DNA from 4 places in the Pseudoalteromonas sp. NZS37 genome. Region 2 is predicted to be linked to each of the others. Evidence: predicted binding sites of a transcription regulator. Region 2 holds the regulator's gene; each other region holds the start of a gene.

The links. The regulator sigma-54, encoded in region 2, starts transcription at its own class of promoters, with help from an activator protein. The targets are predictions, from matches to a motif close to GTTGGCACGNNNNTNGNNT.
Region 1: the regulator sigma-54 is predicted to act here: its motif matches at 3,483-3,501, upstream of I6F47_RS08705 (BON domain-containing protein).
Region 3: the regulator sigma-54 is predicted to act here: its motif matches at 2,601-2,619, upstream of I6F47_RS17910 (TorF family putative porin).
Region 4: the regulator sigma-54 is predicted to act here: its motif matches at 5,439-5,457, upstream of I6F47_RS00665 (flagellar basal body rod protein FlgF).

The regions. Positions count from the first base shown of each region.
Region 1 is NZ_JADYXL010000004.1:92,554-100,866, reverse strand. Features, by position in the region: gene I6F47_RS08735 (hypothetical protein) at 1-66, opposite strand, end outside; gene I6F47_RS08730 (CreA family protein) at 96-581, opposite strand; gene I6F47_RS08725 (5-carboxymethyl-2-hydroxymuconate Delta-isomerase) at 789-1,118, shown strand; tRNA gene I6F47_RS08720 (tRNA-Ile) at 1,440-1,516, opposite strand; gene I6F47_RS08715 (hypothetical protein) at 1,764-2,270, opposite strand; gene I6F47_RS08710 (YqaE/Pmp3 family membrane protein) at 2,650-2,808, opposite strand; gene I6F47_RS08705 (BON domain-containing protein) at 2,881-3,447, opposite strand; gene I6F47_RS08700 (LiaF domain-containing protein) at 3,776-4,444, shown strand; gene I6F47_RS08695 (VOC family protein) at 4,483-4,899, opposite strand; gene suhB (inositol-1-monophosphatase) at 5,176-5,979, shown strand; gene I6F47_RS08685 (substrate-binding periplasmic protein) at 6,033-6,842, opposite strand; gene secF (protein translocase subunit SecF) at 7,164-8,111, opposite strand; gene secD (protein translocase subunit SecD) at 8,121-8,313, opposite strand, start outside.
Region 2 is NZ_JADYXL010000001.1:488,810-497,122, reverse strand. Features, by position in the region: gene mgtE (magnesium transporter) at 1-1,085, opposite strand, end outside; gene I6F47_RS02255 (HPr family phosphocarrier protein) at 1,216-1,488, opposite strand; gene rapZ (RNase adapter RapZ) at 1,531-2,376, opposite strand; gene ptsN (PTS IIA-like nitrogen regulatory protein PtsN) at 2,395-2,847, opposite strand; gene hpf (ribosome hibernation promoting factor) at 2,852-3,139, opposite strand; gene I6F47_RS02235 (RNA polymerase factor sigma-54) at 3,165-4,664, opposite strand; gene lptB (LPS export ABC transporter ATP-binding protein) at 4,734-5,459, opposite strand; gene lptA (lipopolysaccharide transport periplasmic protein LptA) at 5,456-6,001, opposite strand; gene lptC (LPS export ABC transporter periplasmic protein LptC) at 5,991-6,545, opposite strand; gene kdsC (3-deoxy-manno-octulosonate-8-phosphatase KdsC) at 6,542-7,093, opposite strand; gene I6F47_RS02210 (KpsF/GutQ family sugar-phosphate isomerase) at 7,094-8,065, opposite strand; gene I6F47_RS02205 (calcium/sodium antiporter) at 8,069-8,313, opposite strand, start outside.
Region 3 is NZ_JADYXL010000012.1:8,364-16,676, reverse strand. Features, by position in the region: gene I6F47_RS17920 (efflux RND transporter periplasmic adaptor subunit) at 1-853, opposite strand, end outside; gene I6F47_RS17915 (YIP1 family protein) at 910-1,623, opposite strand; gene I6F47_RS17910 (TorF family putative porin) at 1,816-2,502, opposite strand; gene I6F47_RS17905 (hypothetical protein) at 2,780-3,943, opposite strand; gene I6F47_RS17900 (helix-turn-helix transcriptional regulator) at 4,099-4,299, opposite strand; gene I6F47_RS17895 (hypothetical protein) at 4,308-4,739, opposite strand; gene I6F47_RS17890 (AsmA family protein) at 4,973-6,943, shown strand; gene rplN (50S ribosomal protein L14) at 7,217-7,585, shown strand; gene rplX (50S ribosomal protein L24) at 7,596-7,910, shown strand; gene rplE (50S ribosomal protein L5) at 7,927-8,313, shown strand, end outside.
Region 4 is NZ_JADYXL010000001.1:134,194-142,506, reverse strand. Features, by position in the region: gene flgA (flagellar basal body P-ring formation chaperone FlgA) at 1-301, opposite strand, end outside; gene I6F47_RS00695 (chemotaxis protein CheV) at 442-1,374, shown strand; gene I6F47_RS00690 (CheR family methyltransferase) at 1,395-2,225, shown strand; gene flgB (flagellar basal body rod protein FlgB) at 2,371-2,778, shown strand; gene flgC (flagellar basal body rod protein FlgC) at 2,784-3,215, shown strand; gene I6F47_RS00675 (flagellar hook assembly protein FlgD) at 3,229-3,909, shown strand; gene flgE (flagellar hook protein FlgE) at 3,969-5,336, shown strand; gene I6F47_RS00665 (flagellar basal body rod protein FlgF) at 5,494-6,237, shown strand; gene flgG (flagellar basal-body rod protein FlgG) at 6,259-7,047, shown strand; gene flgH (flagellar basal body L-ring protein FlgH) at 7,064-7,747, shown strand; gene I6F47_RS00650 (flagellar basal body P-ring protein FlgI) at 7,759-8,313, shown strand, end outside.

The sequences.
Region 1 (8,313 bases), on a different contig from region 2:
TGTATCAATAAGCCATTGCTGCTCTTGATCTTCCAATAAAGGTGCCGATTTAAATAAAGCTAACATAAGGTGCTCTTATAAGTTTTAGTGCTAGTTTAGTCTTTCTGTGTAAGCGCCCAATCCCACGCTTGAGTATTGTATAGCGGCACTGTTGATAGCGCATGGTGGTGGCTACCACTGGATTCTTTAGTTGAGTACGATAAGTACAATAAAGTACGATTCTCAGCATCGTAAATACGGCGCACTTTTAGTGATTTAAATAATATACTTTTAGATGATTTGAATATCACTTCACCTGATTTACTGCGGTCTATTTTTTGTAGCTGCTGCGCTGTAATAGGCCCCGTTTGACGACACGCTATAGACATATCAGAGGGATCAGAAAAATCCAAATTAGCCTCTATATGACTAATATGACAAGTAACGCCCTCAACAATGGGATCTTGCTGCGAATTAACTACAACATCTTTAGTTGTAAATAACCCAAGACTTACCGACGCAACATCATCAGAGCAAGCACTTAATGTAACAACAGCACCTGCAAGTAAAACTAAACGTTTAAATTTTTGTGGTAATTTCATACTTATCCTTAATTAATATATAAGTAACTTAGCACCTACGTTACTAAGCGAAGGTTCACCTGTATGTTTTTATACTAACATCAAAAATAAATACGACTAAATTAGTTTAAAGTAAAGATTTTAGATAGCTCAGGGTTTAGCGAACCCTGTTGTATTTGATACAATTAACTCTCGCTCATGCAGTAACTCATAATAGGAAACGCCTAAATGCCGCACATTATTATTGAACACTCAGAAGACCTCCCTGTATTACCACAAGTTCTCGTAGAAAAAATTCACAATACCGCCTTTGAAAGCGATTTATTTGAGTTAGAAACCATAAAAACGCGCGCTATTGCTTATCAGCAATATCAACTTGGCGCAGGAAAATCAGGGTTTATACATATCGCGGTACATATATTGGCTGGGCGCTCAATTGAGCAAAAACAAATGTTAAGCGAACTGCTACTTTCATGCTTAAAAACATACTGCAGAGCATCAGACAGCCTAAGCGTAAATATTTACGATATTGAGCATGAGATATACCGTAAAAATTAGTTAACTCTTGTAGTTTTGAGCAATAGAAGTAAACACTAGCAAGTAAAAAGCCCCAATAGGGGCTTTTTTTGTATTCTGAAATCAGATGCAGCTCATTATTATTTACAAGACAGAGCATGAATAGCGTCCGATCTAACGCTGGAATTTAATAGTGCATTCGCACTCTTTCAAATTTAAGAAAGCTTAGCTTAATCTATGGATTAACTTTATTTAAATTATATTTATTATTAGGGGTAAATAAAGAATAATAAATTACACGATATTAAATTCATGTAGCATTAAATAATTTGAGTAGGTATTTTTTTGGAAAGTTTGTAAAAGTGGTGGCCCCTCCCAGACTCGAACTGGGGACCTAACGATTATGAGTCGTGTGCTCTAACCAACTGAGCTAAGGGGCCAACTTTTATATAACTGCTAGGCAGTTAATTTTTGAAGCGTTCAGTCACAGAGCGACTAAAGCGGGTTGCAGTATAAAAACTTTTTAGGTGCTTGTCACTACCAAACACCTTTATTTTAACAATCAGTAAGCTAACTGCTTAAATAGTAATCTTTTAGGTGGGTATAAGCATAAAATGTAAGATATTTCCCATGATATTTTCTGCATTAAATTATAAAAACCTTCCCCCCACATGTAGTCTTTTATATTTAACGCTCTACTTTTTTAAGTAAAGCTAACATATATGTGTAGGCATACAAGGCTGTAAAAAATATGCTTGGGGCTACTGTAAGTGCCAAATTAGGTGTCTGATTAATTACATTCACCATAATCACTAAGCTCGATTGAACAGTAATCGGAATAATAGGCGCAAAAAGTACACCTGCTATTTTTTTGTTACCTAAATACGAGGCGCTAGAGTTAATTGCATTATTGAAGCTTTGTCGTATTGCTACGTTTTGTGGTGTTTTAGAATGAAACATACAAATAATTGGAGTTACAAACGCAAGCGTTACATAACTAGACTTATACTTGTTGACGACCTTTTCTAAAATAAAAGTAAAAAACAGCGTTACAAATCCACTATACAAACCTTGTACTAATGCAGCTTGAAACGTGACAGATTTAGCAATATCTGCCGAACTATTTGCCCAGTAGGCCCAACTAAAATAAAAAACGAATGACACAACGCCTGACAGTATAAGTCGAATATTCAATTAGCTACCTCAATATGCGTAAAAACTTGGTTTAATGATAACACTAGAAGTGATGGTAATATTGCCACTTAATAATAGAGTAATTAATCGCGTATTGTAGATATATAAACAAACTAATGTTAAAGACTTCCTAAATGGCATCAATACAGAATCAGAACACTGCTGTTAGTTAGAAAGCTTAATTGAAGTAAACGATAGGTGTGGCTGAGGGAATGTTGGGAGTGAGTTACAAGAAATAAATCACTTAGTTTGAGTCAATTAAAAATTAGATTTTGATAAAAAATATTTACTTTAAAAACTGATATTGTGAGCCGATCAGTACTGAAGTTTTTATTTAGTTAAACCTCAGTAGTCGGCTTACACAATATATAATCTGTCATTATTTTTTCGCAATAATGTAGATTGCATGTATTAACCCTGGGAAATAACCTAACAGTGTTAATACAATATTTAACCAAAAATGCATACCTAAGCCAACTTGCAAAAATACACCTAATGGCGGCAATAAAACTGAAAGTATTATACGAATAATATCCATGATTAAACTCCATTTAAATTAAGCATTAAAAAGGCGTAAAGCCCAGTGTTAGTGGGCCTTAACTATACTGTGTTATTCAGCAATAATAGATAGTTTATCAACTACGTCACGAACATCTTCAGCATTTTTAGCAATTTTAACTGCTAGCTGCTTTTCAGCTTCAGACTCTACTGAGCCATTCAGAGTTACTATACCGTTGTCGGTATCAACATCGATGTCTGTACCACCAACTTCTGAATCAAACAGGAAGCGAGTTGTGATTACAGTGGTGATTTTAGCGTCCGTTAAGTCGTTATCATCATCGTCCATCATGTCTTTGCTTCTATCTTTTGTGTCCATGCTTTTAACAACGGTAAGGCTGTTTTCAACATCAGATACGCCATCTAGGCTAAGTACAAGTTCTTCTGCTAGCTCTTTATCAAGCTCGCTATTAACTTTACCTGTAAGTACTACCTTGCCATTTTTTACATCAGTGTTAATGTCAAAGTTGTTTAGATTAGTGTTCATAAGTAGAACTGTTTCTGCCTTACCATCAATCCAAGCATCTTTACTTTCGTTTTCCCAGCTGTTTGCTTGGGCACCCATAGCCGTAGTACCAAGAACTAGAGCTGCGATAATAGATTTGTTAAATGTTTTCATAATCTTTCTCCTTTTGATTAAAGACACTTTAACTAATGCGAGCTTTAGGCCAACTTTATTTATATATACATTTCAATAACTTGATGTAATTTTGGGATAAGGCACTATCTATAGCTGTGTAACTATTTACAGGCTACTCGGTAAAACTTTCTCAAATAGTGAAAATAACTAGATAATTGCATTTTTGGTTAATCTATCGTTAATATAACAAAACATAAAACATCATTTAAAATTAAATCATTGATAATTAAGGTTATTATATTTGGTGCGTGCTTTGCATATAAACATCAAGAGCTGTATTAATAGTAAATATAATAAGGAATGCCCCATGTCTGTAAAAGTCGAAGACCGCCCAATAGAGCAAGTACGCGAACAAGTAATTGATCAATTAATTTATAATTACAGTCATGGGGTTATTTCTGTTGATGCATTTGAGAGACGCTTAGATAACGCGATGGATGCACCTAATAACGAAGCTCTTTTAGCCTTAGTAGAAGATTTAACACTTAATACTGATCAGCAATATAAAGCAGAAAAACAATCGCAATTTACACCACATTATAGTGCACAACAAAACAGTGATGATGATTTTACATTACGCAGCATTTTAGGCTCTAACGAGCGAAGCGGTCAGTGGGTCGTGCCAAAGAATATATATTTGAGTAACTTTATGGGATCGGTGGTGCTAGATTTTACCGATGCCATTTTTGCGCATCAAAATGTAACTATTCACGTTAACTGTATTTTTGGTAGTGATGAGATTTACGTACCAGAGCATGTAAATGTAGTGTCTAAAATGTTTTGTATTTTAAGTAGTCTTGAAAATAAATCTGTGTCGCTTAACAAACGCCAAGGTCCTACTATTCATATTGAAGGAAAGGCAGTTATGGGATCGGTTGAAGTAAAAATAAAGCGCACAATTAAAGAAAAATTTATGAGCTTTGCAAATGAGCTAAAAACCCAGTTTGGCACCGGTAATAATAACCGCTCACTATAATTGAGTAGCAGCACTTTAGCGTGCTGCTTAGTATTTTATTATAAATCGTTATTTCGCTCGCTTGGTACATCACTTAAATACTCTACAAATTCCACCTCAAACCCGGCGGGATCAATAAAGTAGACATTCTTTCTGAAAGGATTCTCGCTACCTTGCTTGCTTACTGTAAAACCCACTTTATTTAAGCGCATTACTACTGCGCTTAAATTATTAGTTACATAAGCAAAGTGTGCAAAACCAATTTGATGGCCCGATAAGTTTCTGTTTTCACCCTCACCATGATCGCTTATCGCAATGTAATGCGTGTCATCTCCAAAGTGTACCCAGCGTCTTGGTTTTCCATGCCAATCGCCTCTGCCCTCACTTCTAATCGACCAATGTGGAAATACAGCGCGATAAAATTTAAGCATACTATCTATATCACTCGCGACTAAGTTTACGTGCTCTAAATACATAATGTTGTCCTATCAATTAAGTTAGGGGCACGATAAAACCTCAAGCTAACTTTAGGTAAAGCGTTATTTAAAATTAATTCAATTTAATTAACACACAAAGGAACATAATGACTTATTAATTGCTCATTATTATTTTTTAAAAATATAGACATTTTTCAATCTTGTATAAAAAACAAACATAAGTATTTGGGGTTTATTGTTTACTTTATGTCAAAAGTCGCTAAAATACGCCGGCTGAAATATATAAACGTTCTTTTACAACCCAAAGGTAATACCATGCATCCAATGTTAAACATTGCGGTTCGCGCTGCGCGCAACGCAGGCAAAATTTTACTTCGCGCAAGTGAAGATTTATCAAAAGTTGAAGTGCAACAAAAAGGCGCTAACGACTTAGTAACTAACATTGATAAAGAAGCCGAAGCCGTAATTCGTGACACTATTTTACAGTCTTACCCTACTCACTCTATTGTTGGTGAAGAATTAGGTGAGCATAAAGGCAAGGATGATGATTACCAATGGATTGTAGATCCTATCGATGGAACAACTAACTTCATCAAAGGTATCCCTCATTACGCGGTTTCTATCGCACTTAAAGTTAAAGGTCGTTTAGACCAAGCTGTTATTTATGATCCAATTCGTGGTGAGCTTTTCACTGCATCTCGCGGTCAAGGCACTCAGTTAAACAGCAAACGTCTACGTGTTAGCAAAACTACGGTTCTTGCAGGCACTGTACTTGCTACTGGTTTCCCTTTCAAAAACAAAAACCACATGGATGCATACACTGAAGCGTTTAAAGCATTATTTGTACACACTGCAGACATTCGCCGCGCAGGTTGTTCTGCTTTAGATATGGCATACGTTGCAGCTGGCCGTGTTGATGGATTTTTTGAAATTGGTTTAAAACCTTGGAACTCTGCTGCAGGCGAACTTATGGTTAAAGAAGCGGGCGGTATGGTTGTAGATTTCGCTGGTGGTAATAACTATAACCACAGCGGCAATATTATCTGTGGTTCACCAAAATTGACTCAAGCAATTATTCGTGAAATTCGTCCAGTACTAACTGAGTCGTTACTTCGCTAATTTGATGCTATTAATAGCATGCTAAAAAGGAGCTCAGGCTCCTTTTTTTGTGCCTAAAAATAAGGGTTATCGAGCTTAATCTCTATCGTTTTGCCTTTTGTATAAGGTAGTGTATTTAAATCCTTTGCGAAGTATTCATTAAATAATGCGTCAAATTCACCGCTTTCCTGCATCATTATTAATCCCTCTTCAACAGCCTTTGCTAATTCAGGTTTACTCTTAGTCACAAAGTAATAAATACCGGTTGGATAACTTATGTATAAATTAGGCACGATTACTAAATTACTTTGTTTGTTTTCAATAAGTTCAGAGTTAACCTCAATAAACGAGCGAGGAAAGTAATCTATTCGACCACGGCTCGTTAAAGTGAACATGGCTTGGTAGTTAGTAAGCGGCCTTACATGTAATCCGTTATAGGACATTATTCTTGTATCTGGCCAGTTGTGCCCTTGTACAGCCGAAAACGTAGCTAGCTGCTCAATATTTTTTACCTTTTTAAAGCGCGCCAAGTTTTGCTTATTAGTTAATAAAGCTCGCTTACCTATATAGCCTTTAAATAGTGGTATTTTTATCGCCAAAGCAAGCGCCTCTCGCTCTGGACTACTCATACTCCAATACATGTCTAATTCGTTATCATCTAGGTTTATTAGCTTACGCTTTTGCAGTTCTGATATGGGGGTCATTCGGATAACACCGGGGTAGTTAACACTTTCAAGTGCACGTACTAATAACTCATTGAGGTACTCTTCTCGTGCGTTTTGGGTATCTTGCTTTTGAGCAACATTAATTATTTGCTCTTGCGCCATGAGTGAAAAACTTACAAACAAACTAAATACACTGATAGAAACTTTTATTGGTAACATAATAATTACCTGCTTTGTTTAAATTACCTATTATTGGCTGCAAGGCTAAACACTTCTAAAGCATCCCTTGAGCACATGAATAAATAGATAACTAGAGCGATAACACTTGGCTTATTTTAGCCTCAGTGGCCGGTGCCTTAACCTGTGGCGATTTATATATTATTGCAAAAAGGTCCTACCGATTCACACTACAAAGTTAGCACTGTTTCGTAAACTTGCACTGTTACATCCGCTAATGAAAATTTAGACGCCTGAGAAATTCGTAAATTGCAGGTATAAAAAAACCGCTCATAGGAGCGGTTTTTATTTAATGAGACTCTACTACGGCATTGCGTCTAGGTCTGCACCTTCTTTTTCAATTACTTCTGGTATTAAGTCTTCTTTGCTTACGCCCATTGCTATAGCAACAGAGCTCGCAACATAAATCGAAGAATAAGTACCAATAAACACACCAAACAGCAATGCAGTTGCAAAGCCATGAATGGTTTGTCCGCCCCATGCAAACAAAGCAATCAATACTAAAATAGTGGTGATTGAAGTTACAAGTGTACGGTTAAGTGTTTGCGTAAGTGAAATATCAATAATTTCTACAGTATCGTCAATGCGCACTTTACGGAAGTTTTCACGAATACGGTCAGATACAACAATCGTATCGTTAAGTGAATAACCTATTACCGCAAGAATTGCCGCTAATATAGTTAAATCAAACTCTAAACCTAATATCGAAAATAAACCCACAGTAATAATAACATCGTGTAGTAGTGCACCTACCGCACCCACAGCAAAGCGCCATTCAAAACGAAATGCAACGTAGATTAAGATACAAATAAGTGCAGTTAACATGGCAAGGCCACCCTGCTCTTTTAAGTCTTCACCTACACTTGGGCCCACAAACTCAATACGGCGCATTACTACGCTGTCATCAGCTTTTTTAAGCGCATCGATTACTTGGTTACCAATTACTTCAGCTTTAACATCACTACCGCGCGGTGCTAAACGAACTAAAATCTCTTGGCTTGAACCAAATAGTTGTACTGATGCATCAGCAAAACCATTATCAGCTAGCGCAGCACGTACTTTTTTAAGGTCTGCTGGCTGTGAAAAACCAACTTCTACCGCAGTACCGCCGGTAAAATCTAAACCAAAATTTAGACCTTTAACAAAAACTGATGCAAACGACGCTAAAATTAATAACGTCGAAAAACCCATAGCCACTTTACGAAGAGACATGAAACGAAGGGTTCTACTACCCAAACTTAAAATTTGCATGTCAGCTCCTTAAATCGAAAGTTTATCAATACGTTTACCACCAACAAATAAGTTGATTACCGCACGGGTACCAACGATGGCTGTAAACATTGAAGTTAAAATACCAATCGCAAGTGTTACTGCAAAGCCCGCTATTGGGCCGGTACCTACTGCAAACAGTATAATGGCAGCAATTAGCGTGGTGATGTTGGCATCGAATATA
Region 2 (8,313 bases):
TCTTTCATCATCAAGAAACGTTGGTTTGTTTGATTTATATGACCTACCGCAATACCACGAATAACAAGCGTTAATGATTGGCTACCTGCAACACCGCCCATAGAAGGGACAATACCGTTTAGTACAGCTAAAATAGGGAGCACATCTAAAGTACCTTCAAAAAAGCTAGCTACAAAAGCAGCTGCAAGTGCAGTTAGTAAGTTGACACCTAACCAAACTGAGCGTTTTTTGGAGCTTTTTAGTACTGGCGCAAAGGTATCTTCTTCATCATCAAGACCGGCTAAGCCCAATAAACTATGCTCAGCATCTTCTCGGATTACGTCAACGATGTCATCGATAGTGACACGACCAAGGAGCTGATCGTTATCATCAACTACGGGGGCCGATATCCAATTATGACGTTCAAATAATTGCGCGACTTCACTTTCATCCATTGAGATTGGAATGGATTCACAATCTTCATCCATTAAATCGCGAACAATTTTTTCTGGCGGGTTAGTTAATAATGTACTCAGCGATAAAGCGCCTATAAAGCAGTTATGCTTATCAACAACGTACAAGTCATCTGTACCTTCTGGTAACTCGCCGCGTAGCCTAATATATCTAAGTACAACATCGAGCGTAACGTCAGGGCGAATGGTCACCGTATCGGTGTTCATTAGCGCGCCAGCAGAACGCTCTTGATACGAAAGTGCTTGTGTTGCACGTTCACGGTCTTGAATGTCCATCGCGCTAACAACGTCTTTATAAACGGTGTCTGGCAGACTACGTAATACTTCACCTAAGTCATCGTGGCCCATATCTTCGGTTGCGGCTGCAATGTGCTTAGGTTCCATTTGGGCAATAATGCCTAAACGAACATCTTCTGAGAGTTCTTCAAGAACATCGCCTTGCACATCAGGATCGACCAACTGCCAAAGGAGTCGGCGAATTTTATGCGGTGATGATTCTAGTAATAATGCGGTATCACAAGGAGCTGTTTTTGCGAGCATGCGCCTAACTTGAACAAATTGACCACTATTGAGTGACTTAGTCACCTGTTTTAGTTGCTGTAGTGGGTAATCTTGTTCAAAAGCTTCAGGCATTGGCGTCCTTTATAAATTTTTATATTACTTTATGGGGAGAGGTGAGTTAACTGGCGTCACTAACCGTATTTATTTTATATATCTGTTTTAGTTGGGGCATTAGTAATGCGAGCATTATTTTTATAACTGTTTATTCTTGTTCATTAAAACGTTGTGCTATTAATTCTCCAACAGCGTGTAAAGCTTGCTCAGAATCGGGGCCTTTACATACAACTTTTACTTCTTTGCCTTGGCTACTTTCAAGTAACATTAGTGCAAGTACGCTATCGCCTGCGGCTTCTTTGTCATCTTGAAATAATGTAATTGTCGCATCAAACTGCACTGCCAATTGGGCAAGCACGGTGGCTGCTCTGGCGTGCAATCCTAATTTGTTTTTTATTAAAAAAGTGTCTTCACAATGCATAACTTACTCTACTTAAGCTGAACAGGTGATTATTCAGCTATATTATTTTTCTTGTTCGCGATGGCGAATTTTCACATTGGGATGTGTCATTGCAAAACTTTCACCGATAGTTTGCGCTAAATATACAGAGCGATGTTGTCCGCCTGTACACCCAATGGCAATGGTTAAATAACTGCGGTTATTTCGCTCTAAGTGCGGTAACCACGTTTGTACAAATGTTTGAATTTGCCATGTGAATTTTTGCACTATGCTGTGATTGGCCAAATAATCTTTAACAGGTTGATCTAACCCATTTAAAGGTTTTAATTCAGGTTCCCAATGTGGATTTGGTAAAAAGCGTGCATCAAATACGTAATCTGCTTCTTTTGGTATACCGTATTTAAAACCAAACGATTCAAACGTGACAATCAGTTGCTTATCTTTTTTACCTAAAATCTTTTCACGAATAGATTCAGCGAGTTGATGAACACTCAAATCAGTCGTGTCTATCATAAAGTCGGCGCGGGTGATTAATACATCAAGTAATTCTTTTTCTTTTTTGATGGCTAAATCAAGAGGCAACGAGTCAATTGATAGTGGGTGTAATCTACGAGTTTCAGAAAAACGTTTGATCAATGTTTGATCGTCGCTATCTAAATAAAATAACGTAGGGTTTGCAAAACCTGGCAAGTATTCAAGAATATCGTTAAATTCATCTTGTTGTTTAGGGATGTTCCGCACATCAATGCTAACCGCAATTTTATCATAGCTATCAGACACACTGCGAACTAATGAAGGAAGCAAGTTAACTGGAATATTATCTACGCAATAATAACCTAAATCTTCTACAACGCGTAAAGCAACCGACTTTCCAGAACCAGAACGGCCGCTTATGATAATTAACTCCATTTAACACCCTTTATAAAACTATGATTGATTGACAATAACTTGGTAAAGCTCAGTATCTGATTTTGCACTGCGTAACTGTTTACAAAAATCTTTGTTGTTTAGTTTATCAGCAATGGTTGCTAGAGTCTTTAAGTGCTGCTGGTTATCGCCATCTGGTACGATGAGTGCGACGAAAATATCAACAGGGCGATTATCGATTGCATCAAAATTTATTGGAGTTTCGCTAACGAGTACTAAAGCCAAAGGCTCTTCTGCACCGCTCATTCTTCCATGAGGAATGGCAATGCCACGCCCTATACCTGTACTACCGAGTTTCTCTCTGCTCATTAAAGCATTAAGAATATCTTGTTGCGGTAAATACGGAAGTTTGTCGTGAGCAAGTTCGCTAATGAACTCTAAAATTCTTTTTTTGCTATTAAAAAGGACCGCAGCTTTGCTGCAGTCCTGGCATATAAGTGAGCTTAATTTCATCATATTAGTGTCGAGCAAGCTTCTCTTTGTGTTTAATTACTTGTCGATCGAGCTTGTCGATCAACGAGTCAATGGCGGCATACATATCTTGATGTTCTGTAGAGGCAAATAACTCAGCACCGCTTACGTGTATGGTGGCTTCTGCTTTTTGATTTAATTTTTCTACATCGAGAATGACATGAACATTATTAATATGATCAGAGTGTCTTTCTAGCTTCGCAAATTTGGTATTAATATAGTCTCTTAGTGAATCGGTTAATTCTACGTGACGACCAGTTAAGTTTAGTTGCATAAGCATTACCCTCTTTTTTTGCGTCTTAAATCAAACTTTTACGTTGATTTGACGGTGGAATAGCCAGAGATTCGCGGTATTTTGCGATTGTACGTCTCGCTACTTTAATTCCTTGCTCAGCCAATATATCCGCTATTTTGCTATCACTCAATGGTTTTGCTGAGTTTTCTGCTGCGATTAATTTTCGGATAAGCGCACGGATTGCTGTAGATGAACATTCACCACCGTTTTCGGTGCTTACATGGCTTGAGAAAAAATATTTAAGCTCAAATATACCACGGGGTGTGTGCATATACTTTTGGGTTGTTACGCGCGAAATTGTTGATTCGTGCATTTCTACCATTTCAGCAACATCATTTAAAACCATTGGTTTCATGGCTTCAGGACCGTGTTCAAAAAAGCCTTGTTGTTGCTTAACAATACAATTTGTTACTTTTAATAGCGTGTCGTTTCTACTTTCTAAGCTTTTAATAAACCATTTAGCTTCTTGTAAATGCGAGCGAATAAACTGGCTGTCACCACTGGATTTTACAGTGCGAGACATTGCCGCGTATTGGCTATTAACACGAATTTTAGGCATGCTATCTGGGTTTAACTCAACAACCCAGCGGCCTTTAATTTTTTTAACTGACACATCAGGAATAACATACTCAGATTCTTCTCTTACAATAGTATCTGCAGGTTTAGGGCTAAGAGTATGTATTAATGTCATTACTTCTTTAAGCTCTTCTTCTTTGAGCTTAGTTTTCTTCATTAATGTACGATAGTCACGAGCAGCTAATAAATCAATATGCTCGGTTAAAATCATTTTTGTTTCATTAATGTAAGGTGTTTCTTTATCAAACTGGTTAAGCTGAATACACAAACACTCTTGTAAACTACGTGCAGCAATACCAACAGGATCAAACAGTTGGATGCGTTTTAATACAGCTTCAATTTCATCAAGTTCGACTTCGTTATCATCTTCGTTTTCTTGATTAAAGCTTTCTAAAATCTCTTCGCAGCTTAGTGTTAAAATACCTGAATCATCGACGGCTTCTACAATAGCAATAGCAATAGCTTCGTCTGTAGGGCTAAATGGCGTTAGTTGTAACTGCCACATTAAATACTCATGGAGCGTTTCAGTAGAGGCACCTTGGTATATTGATTCGTCTTCAGGCATCGGACCCGATGATGCTGCTGGGGCGGCACTCATGTACTCATCCCAACTAACATCCATAGCCATGTCGTCACTTAGCGTGTCTTTTGCAAGTGCTTCACCACTATCTTGTTCGTATTCGCTTGGAGCATCATCGGCAGATGCGCTAACAGTTATGTCATCTGTATCTGCTTTTTGCTCGTTTTTACCTGCAGCGTCTTCTGAATAGTCTGCTTCTTCAACCTCTAATAGCGGGTTGCTGTCGAGAGCTTCTTGTATTTCTTGCTGGAGATCCAATGTACTGAGTTGCAACAAACGAATAGCTTGTTGCAGCTGTGGAGTCATTGTAAGTTGCTGGCCCATGCGCAGCTGTAGTGATTGCCTCATGTATCTCTAACAATCCTTTTATGTTGTTATAATTAATACTAGCAGATGCTTAAAGACATGGCGTAAATGTTACAGCCTAAATTGCTCGCCTAAGTAAACATCGCGTACTGTTTTATCATTTAATACGTGTTCTGGAGTACCTGATGCAATCAGCTCCCCATGAGAAACAATGTAGGCTTTTTCACAAACATCAAGGGTTTCTCTTACGTTATGATCGGTAATTAATACACCAATCCCACGATTTTTAAGATGTTCTATTATTTTCTTTATATCTAATACCGAAATAGGGTCAACACCTGCAAATGGTTCATCCAGTAATATAAATTTAGGATCTGCTGCCAGCGCACGTGCTATTTCAACACGACGACGTTCGCCTCCTGACAATGCCATACCTTGGCTATCACGAATGTGTTGTATGCTAAATTCATCTAATAATTTATCGAGAGTGTCTTCTCTAGCTTGTTTATTTAACTCTTTGCGCGTTTCTAAAATGGCCATTAAGTTTTGATAAACAGTCAGCTTTCTGAATATTGAAGACTCTTGCGGTAAGTAGCCAATGCCTAATCTAGCACGACTATGCATAGGTAAAAGAGTAATATCGTTATCGTCTATCGATATTTTACCTTTGTCGCTAGGTACAAGTCCTACTATCATATAAAACGTGGTGGTTTTACCTGCGCCGTTAGGGCCAAGTAAGCCAACAATACTGCCAGCTTTGACTTCAAGGCCGACGTTTTTTACAACTTCACGGCCTTTATAGCTCTTTGCTAATAGCTCTGCTTTTAATGTACTCATGGTTGACCTTTGTCGCTTTTTTTACTTTTTTTAGTCTCGATTGGCACTAAAATTGTGTGAACGCGGTCAGTTGAGTTTTCATCTTTTTCGGCACTGATTAGCTGCTGCTCTATATCGTAGGTAATGCTTTTAGCATTTATTTTTTGTCCCGCTTGCGATACTTGTGCATTACCAACAAGCGTTAAAAAACGCTTAGATACATCATAACGTACTTCGTCAGCACTGGCGCTCATAGTCGTGCCATCTGATTGCTTTTCTTCAAAGTGCGCAGGGCTACCTGTAGCAATTAATAATTGTTTATTATCGCCAAGTTCATCGCGTTTATGTACTTCTAAGCGGTCGGCTGTGATACGGCGATTACCGTGAATAATCTCAACGTTTTTCTCAAAAATCCCGACATTAGCTTTTAATTGACCTTCTTGCTTATCGGCGCTTATTGAAATTTGATTTGCAGTCGGTTGCGTGTTTTGTTCTGCAGCACTACTATTAAACGCTAGTATAAGTGTAGGAATAATAAGTGATTTTAATATTTTATTGGTCATAATATATGGTTCGCGTATGGTTAATTAGTTTTATCACTTCGGTTTTTAAGTCGGCTTCTAGGCCTTTACCAGTGATTTTTAAATTGGGTCCAGTGATGATAACGGGTTGCTCCGAACGCATTGTTAATAGCTTTATATCTACCTGAATATTATCAGCATTGATTTTGTCTATCATGGCGTTATCGGTTAAGTTTTTGGCAACCACATTGCCTTCTAAAATTAATTGTTTGTCTTCGTATAATGTTGCTTCGTCTGCATTTATTTGCCACGTTTGCTTTTCGTTATATAAAGTAAAAATAGGTTTTTCAAAAAACGTAAAACCTAATTGTTGATATAGCTCCATTTTAGCCGCAGTGACTTTGTGGCTAATTTTACCTTGTTCGTCATAGGCTGTTTGTTTGAGTTCTATGGCTATGTAATCAGGCTTGGCAATAACTTCAGGCTCAGTCTGAGGTACAATATTTGTTTGTGTAAAATAAGGGTACCAAAGCCAAACCATACAGCTAATGAATAAAACGCTTAATATTATGCGCGCTGCATTCATGAACTAGTGCCTTGTGTAGTCAATGCTTTACCATTTTCAAGCATAAGTAAGTCGGTGAGCTCTCTTACTGCACCAAAGCCGCCAGGCATTTGCGTTACATAGTGTGATAAACGTTTAATAAGTGGATGGGCATCATTTACTGCAACAGCAAAGCCGACTAATTCCATAACGGGCATGTCAGGACCATCATCACCGATATAAGCAATTTGTTCATCGCTAAGGTTGAGTTTGTCTTTTAATTCTTGATAGGCAATGAGCTTATTTTCTTGGCCTTGATAAATATGCTGTACGGTTAAGCTGCTCATACGTTGTTGCACTATTTGTGAATGACGACCAGTAATTACAGCCACTTCAAAGCCACTGTTTATAAGCGCTTTAATGCCAAAACCATCTTTTGTATTAAATGCTTTTAGCTCTTCACCTTGATTACCAAGATAAATACGGCCATCAGAAAATACACCATCAATATCGCATATAAGTAGCTTTACTTTTTTAGCGCGTGCTTTTGCATCATCGCTCAGCGGTTGATAGAGTTCTTCAAATTGCATTTATAACACTCCTGCTTTTAATAGGTCTTGCATGTTTAATGCGCCAATAGGTTGGTTTTTATCATTGACGACGATTAAGCCATTTATACGTTTGTGTTCCATAATATTAAGCGCTTCAGCAGCCAAAATATCTTGTGTAGCCGTAGTGCATGACTTAGTCATAACAACATCTATTTGTGTTGTATGAATATCAATTCTTTGCTCTAAAATACGACGCAAATCGCCATCGGTAAATAATCCCACGAGCTGCTGATTTTCATCAACAATGGCTGTCATACCTAAACCTTTAGCAGACATTTCAATGAGGGCGTCTTTAACTGTTTGTGAAACGCTAATAATAGGTGTATTTGCGCCGCTGTGCATAACATCTTTTAAAGTAAGTAATAAACGCTTGCCTAAACTACCACCTGGGTGAGATAGCGCGAAGTCATCAGCTGTAAACCCGCGAGCTTCTAATAATGCAACTGCCATGGCATCGCCCATCGCAAGCGTTGCAGTGGTACTTGATGTAGGAGCTAGACCCAATGAACAGGCTTCTTTTTCTACTTTAATACACACATGTACATTAGCAAGGGTCGCCATGGTTGATTGCGTATTGCCAGTCATCGATATCATTTTGGCACCAAGTCGTTTTAAAACCGGAATGATATTTAAAACTTCGCTGGTCTCCCCTGAATTAGAAATAAGCATAACCACGTCATTTTTAGTGATCATACCTAAATCACCATGACTTGCTTCACCAGGGTGAACAAAAAATGCTGGACTGCCAGTACTTGCAAGGGTTGCCGCTATTTTATTGCCAATATGACCTGATTTACCCATACCAATGACAATAATACGGCCTTCGCAGTCGTACATTAATTGGCACGCGTTATGAAAATTTTCATCTACATATTGTGCAATATCACTAAGTGCTTGGCGCTCAACATCTAAAACGCGCAGGCCTTGTTCAATAAAATTTAGCGTTGCCATCATTTACCCTACTTGACTAAAAATATACCCTTGGTAACCCAAAAACGCTATTAGCAATAAGCCGCCTTCTACTCTATTGATACGTTGGGTGCCTCTAAAGTTCAATGACATAATAATAAGAGCAAGTGTTGCGCCAATCATAATTAATACGTCTCGGCTTACTAATGATGGGTCAATGGCAGAAGGGTTAATAATACCGGCAAGTGGTAATACCGCTAGAATATTAAATATGTTTGAGCCAACAATAT
Region 3 (8,313 bases), on a different contig from region 2:
TAGTATCGAGTAATACTTTTACTTTAAACGATAAACCTTGAGAGCCGGCTTGGTTTTTAGCTGATGTACCAATATTGATTACTGTGCCGCTAAATGGTTTATTTGGGTATGCGGCAGCATAAATATTCGCTTTTTGGTTAAGCTTAATACTCGCAATGTCGGTTTCATCAACACGTAGCTCGGCTAAAATAGCGCTTGGGTCGGCTACTAACATCAAATCAGAACCAATAATATTAGTAGTACCGGCTATAACGGTTTCACCTTCTTTAATATTTACAGATGCAAGCAAGCCGCTCATTGGAGCTCTAAATACACTTTTACTTAAGCGATCTTGCGCAATTTGTAATGACGCTTGTGCTTGGTTGTACGACTCTATTCGTGATTCAATATCGATTTTAGCCAGATCGCGTGCGCTTTCAATATTCTCGTAGCTCTCTTGATTACCTAAACCGACGTCATATAAGTCTTTTTGTCTTTTAAGTTGGCGCTCTAGGTTAGCAAGGCGTGTTTTACTATGTTTAATTTCAATCTCTGTGGCGCGAAGGATTGCTTTACTACGGGTAACTTCTGATTCAAAAGCAGTTGTATCAAGGCGCATTAACATATCGCCTTGTTTCACTCCTTGACCTTCTTGAACAAATATTTTATCTACTCGGCCTGTCACTTCAGAGCGTAATTGCACTTGTGTATTAAAAACTAAATTACCTGAAGCCATTATTGAGTCAGCAATGTCGCCAAGCTCTACTTGAGCAATATTTACTTCGGCTTGTTTTTCATCGCCAGAGATTTGCTTTGACACAATTAGGGCTATAAATGCGCCTACAGCGAGTGTGATGATTATTGCTTTTTTCATTTTTATCTATCCGTGAATTAAGTAATGCGGAGGCAATACATACCCCCATCTAGTGGTTACATTGCTGCAATGACTGCCCAAATACCAAAAATAATGATTGAAGGAAGTGCAGAGAATAGGAGTGCTTTGTTAGTTGAAAAATTAGTCCAGCATTTTAAGCCGATCATTCCCAGTGCAATGCTCCAAAAGCTAAATAAGTTTATTGATTCTAATAAGCTATAAAAAGGATGGCCTATTTCAAGTCCTATTATTAACTGGTTAATAGATGCGTAGCTAAATACGGCTTGTTGAGATATTTGATCTGTACTTGCACTTAGTACAAGAGCAATTGTGCCTAGGCTTGAAATAACAACTGGCATCATTGTCCAGGTAGAGAATCCATACCAAGCTCCGTAGCTATGTTCTGATTCAGGATCTTGTTTAGCCACAAGCATATAATAAAGTGCCATGAGTGCATTCATGATAGCCAGCGCAATTACGCCGCCAAACAGAGCAAACCAAATTTGGTTTTCTGCATTTAGCTCTATACTTTGACGAATTGCTTTTTGCTCGCCAATTGTTGCATCTATACTTGATGCTGCTACTTGCTCATTAATCAAAAACTGCATATCAACACTAGAGTAAAAAATATAAACACTAGCGATACTAGCAAGGGTAATACATATAAATGCTAACCATGACCAACCTTTGGCGTGTTCAACACCATTGAAAGCTTTACTAGGATTTATATAAATATCGAGTAGGGCGCTAAAAGCGTTAGGTGATTTCATTATTATTCCTTTATACCTATTTTATGGCTAGGCAGTTATAAATGCCCAGTGACTAAGTAATAGAATAAAGGAAAATGTATGTATTGTTTTTATTCAATTGTAACGGTTTGTTAACAGATGTGAGGGGTTTTGTTCAAAAACGAGAAAAGGGCCAAAAGGCCCTTCGTGTCGCAGCAAGTAACACATTCTTTCTTATAAATTAAAGTCTACAGAATAAGCAACGTAAGCTTTAATATCTGAATCATCCATATCTGTATCAGATAAACCAAAAGTGAAACCATCTTTCGAAATTGATACACCGTAATCTAGGATATTATCATCGCCAATAAAGTCACCAGAGTAGTGGCCTAAGTGAAGTGCCATTTCAGTGCCGTTACTGCCAACAGCAAAACCGTAATCAGCTGTCAGGTAAAGTGAATCACCAAAGTCTGTACCATCACCACTTGCAGCTGATGTTGCAAGTACTGAAGCACCAAATGTAAAGCCTTCAACACTGATGCTACCGTAAATTTCAGAGAAATCTGCGTCAGCCTCAGAAGCGGCATCTGGGTAAGCGTAATAAATATAACCAACATCGTAGCTAACGCTTTCGTTAATGTCGCCACCAAAGCCTGCGTATAAATCAAGCTCATAGGTCATTTCATCTGCCCACGATGCATTTGAAGCCCAAGTACCTGCATAAAAGCCCGATTCATTGGCGTAATCAATACCGCCTGAAATAGCTGCATCGCCCCCAGTTTGCTCTTGACCACGCCATAAGTAGTTTGATGTTGCCGCTGCGTTTGCTGTTACTTCAGCATGTACGGCTGTTGACGTTAAAGATGTTGCGCCCATTAATGCTATAGCACTTATAGCGATGGTTTTTTTTAGTTTTAGCATGTCCATTTCCCGTTATATGATTTTTGCTCGCCAAGGTTTTTATTATGTAATCGGAACCTTTAGGCTGACGGCTTTTTATTGTTTAACTAACGGGATAATTGCACTGTATGTGCCAGCTTCATTATTTTTTATTAAAAATTATTTTTTATTTATTAAAAACATGAGCTTGAATTTTATGAATAGGATGGGGATATAACATGAAGGAAGATGTTGCGCACATTGCTGGTGCATAAATTAACCTAGCCGCACCATAAAAGTACGGCTAAATTAGAAGATTTTAACCGAATATAGTGCGCATAAGGCTAATTGTTTCGTTTACGCTGCGACCTTTTTGTACTTCACTCACAATTGAATCACGTTTACTGCGAATGTGTTCAGGAATATCGTCAGCAGCAAGAGCACGGTCTACTAATATTTCTGCAGACTCTTTACCTCTACGCTGAGTTTTACCTGTTGTAGTTGTAGTACGTTTAGGCTTGGTTAGCAGTTTAATGTAGTTAGAGTTATCTGGTGTTTTAGCATCAGCGTAGTGAAAGAAACATGGAATTAATGCTTTAATAGCAACCAATTGTTCTTCTAACTCGTTACTAGGTTTAGCCATTTTGTACCATGACATAGCTTGAATACCTTTTACGATATCTTGCCAGTAACGCTCAAAATCACTATTTTTAAGTTTAGAAACACCAAGGGCACCACATAATGCATCTAATCGATTATTTGTAATCGGAGTAAATAAATCAGGGCGACGCATTGCAAGCAGTCGTGTTGCAGGCGCAAGTGTTGGTTTTTCGTTGTTGTCGGTGAATATTTTTGAATAAGCAGCAACAAATTGTTGATATTCGTATTGAGTAATATCACCTTCAAGTGGAATATTCACTAGTGCATCGTCAAAAGCACCTGGTAAATCTCCAAGCATTTGATGGAAGCTCTTTGCACTTTTTGTTGATGCAAACCATTCAACGTCAAAGTTGTATGTGCTTGGATCAAGTGATGCCATGTGCTTACCGCTAAACGCAAGTAAGTCTTCAGGAATCATATCTTTAAGAGATTGTTCACGAATGCTTTTAATGTAGTCTACCAAACGAAGCTGTTCATCAAGTGCAATAACATCTTTGTGTTGTTCTACAAATACACTTACAACAGGCCACGGAGCAATACGTAAAGTTTTAACCTGTAAAAAGCTGATAGCTGAAATAAGCTGATCGTGTAGCTTCTTAAGTACTGGTAACTGCTGTGGCTCTAGTAAATCGTAGTTCATACGATCTCTGCTTGCACTTAGCAATTCGTAACACCAAGGTAAAAAATCATCAGGGTGGTTTTCTACTTTCACGGCCATAAGGTTAAGGCTTAACTCTGAAGATTGCTTCAGAATGTTCTGATAGATTTGATTTTCTTGTTCGCCTAGCGTCATTTTTGACGGTGAAATTAGCAGTTTTTTCATGCCTTGTAGAATCTCCGGTTTAGATATATATTTTTTTGCTGGTCTATTTTAGCGCAATTACGCTAATAACAACAGCGCTGTCCTCCATACGTTGTAATTGAAGTGACTAAATCGGTATTTTTGCTAATAAAATGAGACTAATGCTTTAACATGTATCAATCATTTTCATCCAGTACAAAGAGACTTTCGACTGAGGTATTAAAATGCTTTGCTATTTTTAGAGCGATTATTACCGACGGCGTAAACCGGTTTGTTTCTACGGTACTTATTGTTTTGCGCGACACGTTAATAGCATCAGCAAGTTCTTGCTGTGAAAGCCTGGCTTCTTTTCGATACTTTGCTATGTTATTTTGCATTTCCTCTCCTAATCACGATTTTGCCAAAGCAATGAAGCGCCATATACCAAGAGCATGATACCTAGGTAGAATATTGCCATAGTTGCATGCGAGACCTCGCTAGCTATTTCATTACCTTTATAAAAAACTCCAAGAAGGCAAAATACAAATGCAAAACTTAAATGTTTATAGGCATTAGTATCAATGGTGTTTAGAAACTCATCTTTATAAGCGTATTGAAAATACATTTTTAACGGAAAGCCCCCTTTAATGAGGTAAATAATCACTATAACTACATAAAAAAAAACGCCCATTCCAACAGTTAAAAGCCCTCCAATATGTTGATCTTGTTTTATTAGTGAGTAAACACAGAGAAGTAAACAAACTATCCCTGCGCTTAAACTAATCCATATGTTTTGACCCATAAATTGTTCTTCAGTTTTAATATCCTGTTGTTTCATAGTATTCATCCTGTGATAGTATTTTATTTTTTGTAACCTCTGGGTATCAATGTAACCTTGGGGTATCACCGGGTCAATATTTATTTGTAACCTAAAGGTATCAAAATGTTTCAGGAAAGATTCACATATAACAGGTAAAATGGTTTTAGTGGCTTTTTTACATCAACTACAATGATTTTAAGGCTAACACTCGCTATGATAAGAACATTATTTGCACGTTTGAAAGGACGATCATGAAAACTTTACTTAAAATTGTAGGTGTAATACTTTTACTATGTATAGCACTAATTGTTGCCGCACCGTTTTTAATCCCTACTGATACTATTTTTAATAAAGTGTCTGAGCAGGTAGAACAAACAACTGGGCGCACTCTTACTATTAAAGGTGATAAAACACTTAGCGTATTCCCTGCATTAAAGTTAGAACTTAACGACGTGCATTTTGCAAATATGGAATCAGGTTCGCGCGCCGATATGGCGAGTATGAAACAGCTTGCTGTACATATACCTTGGTTTTCATTATTTGGTGGTGAGTTTAAATTAGATAAGTTTGTTATAAACGAACCAAATATCCTATTAGAAACTGACAAAAATGGTAAAGCTAATTGGCAGTTGTTTGATGCAGTTGCAGAGCAACCTAAAGAGCAAAGCCAATCAGGTGAAGCGATAAAGCTTCCAGATAACTTTGATATTGAGTTAGGTGAGGTTGCTATTTATGGCGGCACATTTACTTATCTAGATGGTCTAACAGGTGCTAAGCAACAAATTAGTGATTTAGAACTCGCTATTTTACTTCCATCACTTCGTAAAGCATTAGAAGTAAAAGGGGGGATTACTTATATGCAGGAGCGTTTTGAGCTTGATATAAAATTAGATACTCCTGCTAAAGCAATTGAAGGTGCTACTTTTAATGTTAAACAAACCTTAGATTCTCGTTTAGTTGATCTAACGTTCGAAGGGAGCATCGCTGGGCAAGGACAAGATATTAAAGGTCAGTTATCACTAAGCGGTGAGTCTGTTAAAAGTATTGCAAAATGGCAAGGTGTAGAGTTAGACGCTAAAGACAATGCTTTTAACGCATTCAGTGTAAACGGTAAAATGCACCTAGCAGGTGAGGAATTTAATTTAGACGATTTAGTTGCGACGTTAGACGCATTGGAAATAAAAGGTAAGAGCGAGCTTAACCTAGGTAAGCGTTTAGCTGTAAATGCTGATATCGATTTAGGTATGCTTGATTTAAACCCGTACCTACCTGAAGCAGTAGCAAAACAAGAAGAGCCAGTAGAGCAAAATGATAAACCTGCAGAGCCAATAGTATGGGATGACACTAAAATTGATCTAAGTGCGTTAAATTCACTAGATGCGAATGTAGTTATTCGTTCAAGTGGATTAAAAGCTAACGATATTAAGTTGGGCGCAAATCAATTTACTGTTGCTTTAAAAAATAGCATTGCAAAACTAAGCCTAGATAGCTTTTCTGCTTATGAAGGGTCAGGTAAAGGCGTTATCAATGTAAACGCACAACAAGTACCTTATAAAATATCAACTAACTTTGACTTAGCTGGTATAGATGCACAGCCTCTATTAACTGATGCGGCAGGTTTTGACAAGCTAATGGGTAAGGGGTCTTTAAATTGGAACCTAAACACAACTGGCCAAAGTCAAAAGTCGTTTATTGGTGCGCTTAACGGAAAACTTGGATTTGAGTTTGCTGATGGAGCCGTAAAAGGTGCGAATATAGCTGAGATGGTTCGTAAAGGTAAGGAACTCATTTCAGGAAACTTCGGTGCTGCGTCTGAAGGGCTGGATACCGGGTTTGAAGAATCAGAGCAAACAGATTTCTCTGCACTAACAGGAAGTTTTAACTTTACTAATGGTGTTGGTAAAAATACTGATTTATCACTTATTAGCCCACTCGTTAGAATATCAGGTGAAGGCGATGTTGATTTACCACAAACAACAGTTAATTACCGTTTGGTTACAGGCATAGTTGGATCAATCGAAGGACAGGGGACCACTGATGACAGCACTGGTTTTAAAATACCACTACGTATAAAAGGGCCTTTCCACGATGTTGGTATAAAGCTTGATGTAGGCAATGCGCTTAAAGATGAAGCTAAGCAGAAGGTTGATGAGGCAAAAGAAAAAGCCAAAGACAAAGCAAAGGATAAGATTAAAGATAAATTAAAAGGTTTATTCGGTTAATCATCTATAGTTAAAACAAACAAGGCACTTATATAGTGCCTTGTTTGTTTTGTAACCATCTGTAAAATAGCTACATAGCCGTAATTACTCAACTTTAATAACCATACGCTCTAAATTAATTAAAAAATAACCTATCACTACCCCCTCAATGCTGGTACAATTGCCCGCCCTTAAGAGACAACTCGTTTGTTTTTTGATTGGGATTTAATCGAAATGTCTGATTTTTAAACGAATTTTAGACACGTTGTAATTACTACACCGGAGGTCATTAACATGATCCAAATGCAAACTCAGCTGGAAGTTGCTGATAACAGCGGCGCTCGCAAAGTGCAGTGTATAAAAGTCCTTGGTGGTTCACACCGTCGCTACGCAGCGATTGGCGACATCATTAAAGTTTCTGTAAAAGAAGCTATTCCTCGCGGTAAAGTGAAGAAAGGTGATGTTAAAAACGCGGTAGTTGTGCGTACCAGAAAAGGTGTTCGCCGTCCAGATGGTTCTTTGATCCGTTTTGACAGCAACGCGGCTGTTATCTTAAATGATAACTTGCAGCCAATTGGTACACGTATTTTCGGCCCTGTGACTCGCGAACTTCGTAATGATAAGTTCATGAAAATCGTTTCACTAGCCCCAGAAGTACTGTAAGGAGCCAATCATGGCAGCAAAAATACGTCGTGATGACGAAGTAATCGTACTAGCAGGTAAAGACAAAGGTAAGCGCGGAAAAGTGCTTTCAGTTGTTACTGAATCTGGTCGAATCTTTGTCGAAGGCATAAACTTGATCAAGAAACACCAAAAGCCGGTTCCACAATTGAACCAAGCTGGCGGCATTGTTGAGAAAGAAGCATCTATGGATGCATCAAACGTTGCGATCTTCAACTCGGAAACGAGTAAAGCTGATCGTGTAGGTTTCAAGATTGAAGATGGTAAGAAATTACGTATCTTTAAATCTACTGGTAAAACTATCTAATAGTTGGAGTAGAATGATGGCGAAACTGCATGAAGTATATAAAGACAAAGTAGTTGCGGAACTTCAAGAGAAGTTTGGTTTCAGCTCTGTCATGCAAGTCCCTCAGATCGAAAAGATCACATTGAATATGGGCGTGGGCGAAGCCCTAGCTGACAAGAAGATTTTAGATAACGCAGTAGCGGATCTAGCAGCAATCTCTGGTCAGAAACCTCTAATCACTAAAGCACGCAAATCTGTTGCTGGCTTCAAAGTGCGTGAAGGTTACCCGATTGGTTGTAAAGTAACCCTACGCGGCGAGCGTATGTGGGACTTTTTTGAGCGTTTGGTATCAATCGCTATCCCACGTATTCGTGACTTCCGTGGCGTAAGTGCTAAGTCTTTTGATGGACGTGGCAACTACAGC
Region 4 (8,313 bases), 350 kb from region 2:
ACGTTTGCGCATCATTGCACTTGGCTTGTAAGGTTACTTGGCGGTTAAATGGTGGCTCATCGGATGTTGATAATTCAAGTTCAGTATTACAGACACGATCAGGAATGCGACTATCTAAAGGCAGTGCACTTAATTGAGTATTAGTATTTTGCAATGTACCAATCTGCTTAGCTATATAAGCAACGGCCATGTCTTGTAATAAATCTTTACTAAACACTTTAGCTTGCAAAGGGAATACAAAGCACAAGCTAGTAACAAAATAAAAAACACTGTATCTTCTGATTTTTTTTAACAAACTCATAATGTTTCGACTATGCTTATGGTTTCAAACAGGGTATAAATATTTTGCGTCAAAAAGTAGACGCACCCGCGATGTTATGTAGCTTTATAAATAGAAAGCAATTATCGTTCCGTATTATTTGTTTTCTTTAGGAGATTTGAATGGCAGGCATTTTAGACTCAGTAAACCAACGCACACAGTTGGTTGGGCAGAACCGCCTAGAATTACTTTTATTTAAGCTCAGAGGGCGTCAGCGTTTTGGTATTAATGTATTTAAAGTGAGAGAAGTGCTGCAATGCCCTCCACTAACAAGCATGCCAAAATCTAATCCGTATATTCGTGGTGTTGCACATATTCGTGGTCAAACTATTTCAGTAATTGATTTATCAATGGCTGTAGGTGGGCGCCCAATCGACAACATTAAAGACAGCTTTATAATCATTGCTGAATACAATCGCTCTGTGCAAGGGTTTTTAGTGGGCGGAGTTGAACGTATTGTAAATATGAATTGGGAAAAAATAATGCCACCGCCATCAGGCGCCGGACGTTATTCATATTTAACAGCAGTGACCGAAATCGAAAATGAATTAGTCGAAATTCTCGATGTAGAAAAAATTCTCAACGAAATTTGCCCAGTAAACACAGAAGTAAGTGCTGAAGTTGCACAAAGCGGCGATATTCAAAAAGATTTAGGCGAACGTATCGTATTTATTGCAGATGACTCTGCTGTTGCGCGTAATCAAGTTAAACGTGCCCTAGAGCCGTTAGGCGTGCAAACAGAGCTTGCCAAAAATGGTAAAGAAGCACTTATAAGATTAAAAGAAATAGCAGAGCTTGATTGTAAAAACGATATTACTGAGCGAGTAGCATTACTCATCTCAGACGTTGAAATGCCAGAAATGGACGGCTATACCTTAACAGCTGAAATAAAAGCAGATCCCAAACTTGCACCTTTGCATGTTATTTTGCATACCTCTCTGAGTGGTGTTTTTAACCAGGCGATGATTGAAAAAGTCGGGGCAGATGACTTTATTGCTAAATTTAACCCTGACGAATTAGCAACAGCGGTTAAAAAGTGGGTTCATTGTGATTAACAAAAATAGGTGCTACTAACTTGAATAATAAAGATTTGCAGCAAAGTGAATACGACCAGTTTCGTTCGTTTTTAGAGCAGCAATGCGGCATTGTTTTAGGTGAAAACAAACAGTATTTAGTTAAAAGCCGACTTGCTCCGTTAATGACTCGATTTAATGTGGGATCTTTATCGGAGTTGGTTAGTAAAACTCTCGGGCCTCACGAGCGGCAATTAAGAGCCGCTGTGGTTGATGCAATGACCACAAACGAAACGTTGTGGTTTAGAGATCAATACCCGTTTGAGTTGCTCCAAAATAAGCTTTTTCCTGAGTTTAAAGACTTAAGAAGGCCTTTAAAAATTTGGTCTGCTGCCAGCTCATCAGGACAAGAACCCTATTCAATAGCTATGTCAGTAGCTGAATTTAATACTAAGCAACCTGGTGTGCTTCGTATGGGTGCACAAATTATTGGTACCGACATATCTAATACCATGCTTGATATGTGTAAAAATGCAGAATATGACGCGCTTGCACTTGCCAGAGGGTTATCTGCAGAGCGTCGTAAAAAGTTTTTTAAAGACAGCGGCAATGGTATGGCACAAGTAAACGATACAATAAAAAAACAAGTTAGTTTTAGGCACCTGAATTTGCTTGATTCTTACGCGTTAATGGGCAAATTTGATATTATTTTTTGCCGTAATGTACTTATTTACTTTGCGCCTGAAATAAAAGCTAAAATTATTAATCAGTTTGCACAAGCATTAAACCCAAAAGGGTACTTATTTTTAGGAGCGTCAGAGTCCTTGACTGGCTTAAGTACTGAGTTCGATATGGTTAGATGCAACCCCGGTATCATTTACCAAAAGAAATAATTAAGTTAATTCATTTCCCTAAAACGACGCACCAAGCGTCGTTTTTCTATTTAGATACATAGTCTTATAAAAATATAACACTTCCTAATATTAATGGCTTATTTTTTGCTTTATTCATGGGTAAGTCAATTTTTTGGAGAAGGTTATGGCTATCAGTTTTGATAAAGCATTAGGTGTGCATCCGCAAGCCATGTTGATCCGTTCACAGCGAGCAGAATTAATTGCAACTAATATAGCTAACGCTGATACGCCTGGCTATAAAGCAAAAGATATAGACTTTGCCTCAGCTTTAAAAGCGGCAAGGTCAACCCAGCAAAGCGGCAATACTATGGTAAGAACTAATGATAAACACATTGGTGGAGGTACTCATAGTATGGGCAGTTCAGAATCATTTCGTTTGCCAAATCAATCAGATACAGGCGATGGTAACTCGGTTGATATACAAGTGGAACGAAACTTGTATACACAGAATGCTATGGAGTATCAGGCCAGCTTGCAATTTTTAAGCGGCAGATTCAAAGGTCTGAATAAAGCTCTCGGTAGTCAAGGATAAAAATTATGAGTTTATATAATGTTTTCGATATTGCAGGTTCGGGTATGAGCGCACAAAACGTTCGCTTAAATACTACAGCTAGTAATATTTCTAATGCTAATACCATTAGTTCATCTCAAGACAAAACGTACCGAGCGCGCCAACCTGTATTTGCGGCTGAGCTAACAAAAGCTTCAGCATCAGCAAGTAACCAGCAGGGCTCCGCAGTTGGTGTTAAAGTTTTGGGCATTGTTGAAAGTAATGCACCATTACAAATTGAATATAACCCAAATCATCCAAGTGCGGATGAAAATGGCTATATCTATAAACCCAACGTTAATGTTGTAGAGGAGATGGCAAATATGATTTCTGCCTCTCGTTCTTACCAAACAAACGTGCAAGTTGCTGATGCAGCAAAGCAAATGCTAAGTAAAACACTGTTGCTAGGGCAGCGGTAACCGAGGGTAGGTTATGAGTAACGATATTAGTACATCTTCATCCTATTTAGACTCTATACGCTGGCAAGAGCAACAAGTTGCTACCAGTGATACTGAGAGTGATGCGTTAACACAAGAAGACTTTTTCTCTTTGTTAACTCAGCAATTATCGTTTCAAGATCCCAGTAACCCTGCGGATAACGATCAAATGATTGCTCAAATGACGAGCTTTACAATGGCGCAAGGGATCAGCGATTTAAATTCAAATTTTGATAGCTTAGCGTCATCTATGACATCAAATTCAGCATTGCAAGCATCAACACTTGTTGGCAAGCAAGCTTTACTTGAGTCAAACACCCTGGATTTAAATGAAACGGGTGATGCCAGAGGCTCTGCAGTGGCAGAAGAAGCCGTTGATAACTTAAAAATTAAAGTGACAGATGCATCAGGTCAACTAGTGAGAACTATTGATATGGGTTCTCAATCAGCAGGTGCAGTACGTTTTGCGTGGGATGGCAAAAATGAAGCCGGTGAGCGTTTACCTGAAGGTGAATACTCAGTAACCGCCGAAGGAAGTACTGACGGCGAATTTTCAAGCTTGCCCATTGCTACATTCAAGAACATTGAAAGCGTTAATATTAATGGCTCAAGTGGCATTATTATTAACACTAAAGAAGGTGCGGTTAGGCTGACAGATGTAGCAGAAATCGCGTAATAAATTTTAGTATTTTTCGCCTGCTAGCAGGCCACAGACTAACAGGTTAGAGGTGAATTATGAGCTTCAATATTGCATTAACCGGCCTTGCTGCCGCGCAAAAAGATTTAGACGTAACGGCAAATAATATTGCAAACGTTAATACCACAGGTTTTAAAGAGTCACGCGCTGAGTTTGCCGATGTTTACGCTTCATCAGTATTTAGCTCTGGTAAGACTAAAAATGGTGACGGTGTGCAAACAACCATGGTTGCGCAGCAGTTTCATCAAGGCTCACTACAATTTACAAATAACTCACTTGATTTAGCAATCACTGGTGAAGGTTATTTTGCGATGACCGATGATTTATCTTCGCAAGATTTAACATATACACGTGCAGGTGCATTTAAGCTTAACCAAGATAACTTTATGGTTGACGCAAAAGGTAACTTTTTACAAGCATTCCCAGTTGATTCATCTACAGGTGATACAACGTCGGTAAGTTTGAGCACAACTGATCCAATTCAAATCCCTGATTCGTCTGGTTCTCCTCGCGCAACAGAAAATGTATTTTTGTCGTTTAATTTAGATGCAACGGCGGATCCATCAGGTCTAGATTTTGACCCTGCTTCTAGTGGTACTTATAACTCATCTACGTCAACAACGGTATATGATTCACTAGGTGAACCACATATTTTACAATACTTTTTTGCTAAAGAAGATGATGCCGCAGCAGGTGGTACAGATAACAGTTGGGAAGTATACGCAACACTCGATGGCAAAGTAGTTGATGGCACAACTGGTGGAGAACAAACCGCGCCTTATACACCACTGACTACCCTAGGTTTTAACTCAAGTGGTTTACCATCAACAACAGGTGGTGTGGCAAATACAAATACAACTACTTTTGATGAAATACTACTGCCAGCGGGTTCTGGTGCTGGTTTATCAACATTACTAGACAATGGTGCAACTTTCCCAGGTACTGGTATTGAGCTTAACTGGCGCGATGAAAATAACACGGCAGGACGTATCCCAACTCAGTATTCTAGCGGTTTTGAAGTAAAAGCACTCGATCAAGATGGCTCAACAGTTGGTCGTTTAGCCGGAATCGATATAGGAACAGACGGTAAAATTGTCGCTTCTTACAGTAATGGTGACTCAACATTCCTAGGCCAAGTGGCTATGGTACGTTTTCCAAATTCACAAGGGTTATCACAAGTGGGTGATACAAGCTGGAAGCAAAGTATTGATTCAGGTGAACCTGTAGCGGGTGAAGCTGGTTCGGGTACGTTTGGTGGAATTAACTCATCAGCACTTGAGCAATCAAATACTAACCTTACTAATGAGCTTGTAGACTTAATTACTGCACAGCGTAATTACCAAGCAAACTCACGTGCGCTTGAAGTTAACTCAACTATTCAGCAAAGTATTTTGCAGATTCGATAAGCTAAACCCTATTAAATATATTAGGCTGCATTTTTGCAGCCTTTTTTATAAGTCCTCTTTGCAAGCCCTTCTAAATACCTCTCAATGTTGCGTCAAATTTAATCTGGCATCTATTTTGCATTTGTAAGTTCAGAGATTTTTTATGTGAGTCGATACTATGGACAAAATGGTCTACATTGCGGCCTCTGGCGCTAAGCAAAGCCTACAAGGGCTTGCTTTAAAAGCCAATAATTTGGCAAATGCAAATACAACGGGTTTTAAAGCTGACTTTGCGCAGGCGCGTTCTATGCAAGCGTTTGGCGAAGGTTTGCCTACACGTGTATTTTCAATGCAAGAGCGTCCGGGTTCTAACATGGTATCGGGTGGCATTGTTCAAACCGGGCGAGACTTAGATATCGCGATGAGCGATAACGCATGGCTTGCTGTGCAAGATGCCTCCGGTAATGAAGCTTACACAAAAGTGGGTACGTTAAACGTTACTGCTCAAGGCATGCTCGTAACCAGTCATGGTCGTCAAGTTATTGGCGAAGGGGGACCTGTTATTTTACCTGTCCCAGTCGAAAAAATAGGGTTTAGCCAAGATGGCGCTATTCAAGTTCGACCACAAGGCGCTCCCGCTAACTTTTTAGAAGAAATAGACACGCTTAGAGTAGTAGAAGCAAATAGCTCACAGCTCGAAAAAGGTAACGATGGTTTATTTAGACCAAAAGCAAATGTAACAGTAGATACCTCTGCCAATGTAAAAGTTTTAAGTGGTTCGCTTGAAATGTCTAATGTGAACCCTGTTCACGAAATGGTCGACATGATAAGCCACCAGCGCCAATTTGAATTACAAGTGAAATTAATGAAAACAGCTGAAGAAATTGACGAGCGTCAAGATCAGTTATTACGCATAGTTTAACTTTAAAGTGAGGACACGATTATGAATCCAGCATTGTGGATCAGTAAAACTGGGCTAGACGCTCAACAAACCGATATATCGGTTATCTCAAATAATTTAGCGAATGCGAGTACCGTAGGCTATAAAAAAAGCCGCGCTATATTTGAAGATTTACTTTATCAAAATATTAATCAACCAGGTGGTCGTTCATCGCAAGATACCGAAATGCCATCGGGCTTAATGTTAGGTGCGGGTGCTAAAGTTGTAGCTAACCAAAAAGAGTTTACGCAAGGCAACATGTTGACCACCGAAAACTCACTAGATTGGATGATTTCTGGTGAAGGTTTTTTTGAAGTACTGCAACCAGATGGCAATATTGCTTACTCGCGCAATGGTCAGTTTACTACCGATGGCGATGGACGAATTGTAACATCGGGCGCAGGTTACGTTATTCAGCCAGAAATGAATGTACCTGATGACGCGCAATCAATTACGGTTTCGCAAGACGGCGAAGTATCTGTACGTGTTGCAGGCCAAGCTGATAACGTGGTCATTGGTCAGCTTACTATTAGTGATTTTATTAATCCGTCGGGCCTTGAGCCAATCGGTCAAAATCTTTATACCGAAACCGCTGTAAGTGGTGCGCCGGTACAAGGTAATCCTGGTGTTGAAGGGTTAGGTAGCATTATTCAAGGCTCACTCGAAACTTCAAACGTAAATGTAACTGAAGAGCTCGTAAACCTAATTGAAACTCAGCGTATTTACGAAATGAACTCAAAAGTAATTTCGGCCGTTGACGAAATGATGAGTTATATCAATCAACAGCTTTAATAGAGTAGGGGGAATTATGCGTAATATTATTTTATTTACAGCGGGCACATTATTTTTAAGTGGCTGTATGTCTACGCAAAATAGTGAAGTAGTGCAGGACGACCCTTACTACGCACCTATGTACCCCGAGCCTATTTTAGAGCCGCTGGTAGCCACAGGTTCATTGTTTAATACTCATACATCAAACGACTTATATTCTGATAAAAAAGCGCTACGTACTGGCGATATAATTACGGTTAAATTGCAAGAGTCTACTCAAGCAACAAAAGCCGCTAAAACAGAAACAGACAAAGAAACCGACGCAAGCTTAGACCCCGTTATTGGATTAGGTGGTCTACCTGTAAATATAGGTGGCGATAGTATTCAGTTTGGTATTGGTAGCGATTCGTCGTTTACGGGCGACTCAAAATCAAACCAGTCAAACAGCTTAGTGGGTGATATTTCGGTTAATGTAATGCGCGTTTTACCTAACGGTAATTTAGTTATACGCGGCGAAAAATGGCTAACGCTTAATACCGGTGAGGAGTTTATTCGTTTAGAAGGGCTAGTACGCCCTCAAGACGTAAGCGCCGATAATACGGTTGAATCAAACCGTATTGCTAATGCACGCATTCAATACTCAGGTAAAGGGCAAACGCAAGAAGCGCAAAGTCCTGGTTGGCTTACACGTTTCTTTAGCAGTTCGCTGTTTCCATTTTAGAGGGTAACAACATGAATAGCCTTAAAGCTTTATGTTTAGTTGTGTTATTAGGTTGGCAGTTTACTGCCAGTGCTGAGCGCATAAAAGATGTGTCTATGGTTGAAGGCGTACGCTCTAACCAATTAGTTGGTTATGGCTTAGTGGTTGGTTTACCAGGCACTGGCGAGCAAAACTCATACACACAACAAAGTTTTAGAGGCATGTTGAACAGCTTTGGTATTACGCTACCTTCAACTCAAAGTCCTAAAATTAAAAATGTTGCCGCTGTTGCTGTGCATGCAGAATTACCTGCATTTAGAAAGCCCGGACAAACAATAGATATTACGGTTTCTTCTATTGGTAGTGCAGGCAGTTTACGTGGCGGTACTTTACTACAAACCTTTTTAAAGGGTGTAGACGGTAACGTGTACGCTATTGCACAAGGTAGCTTAATTGTCGGTGGCTTAGGCGCACAAGGTCTTGATGGTAGTAAGGTTGTAATTAACACCCCTACAGTTGGTCGTATACCAAATGGCGCAACAGTTGAACGCACTGTAGAAAGCCCATTTATGCAAGGCGATTACATT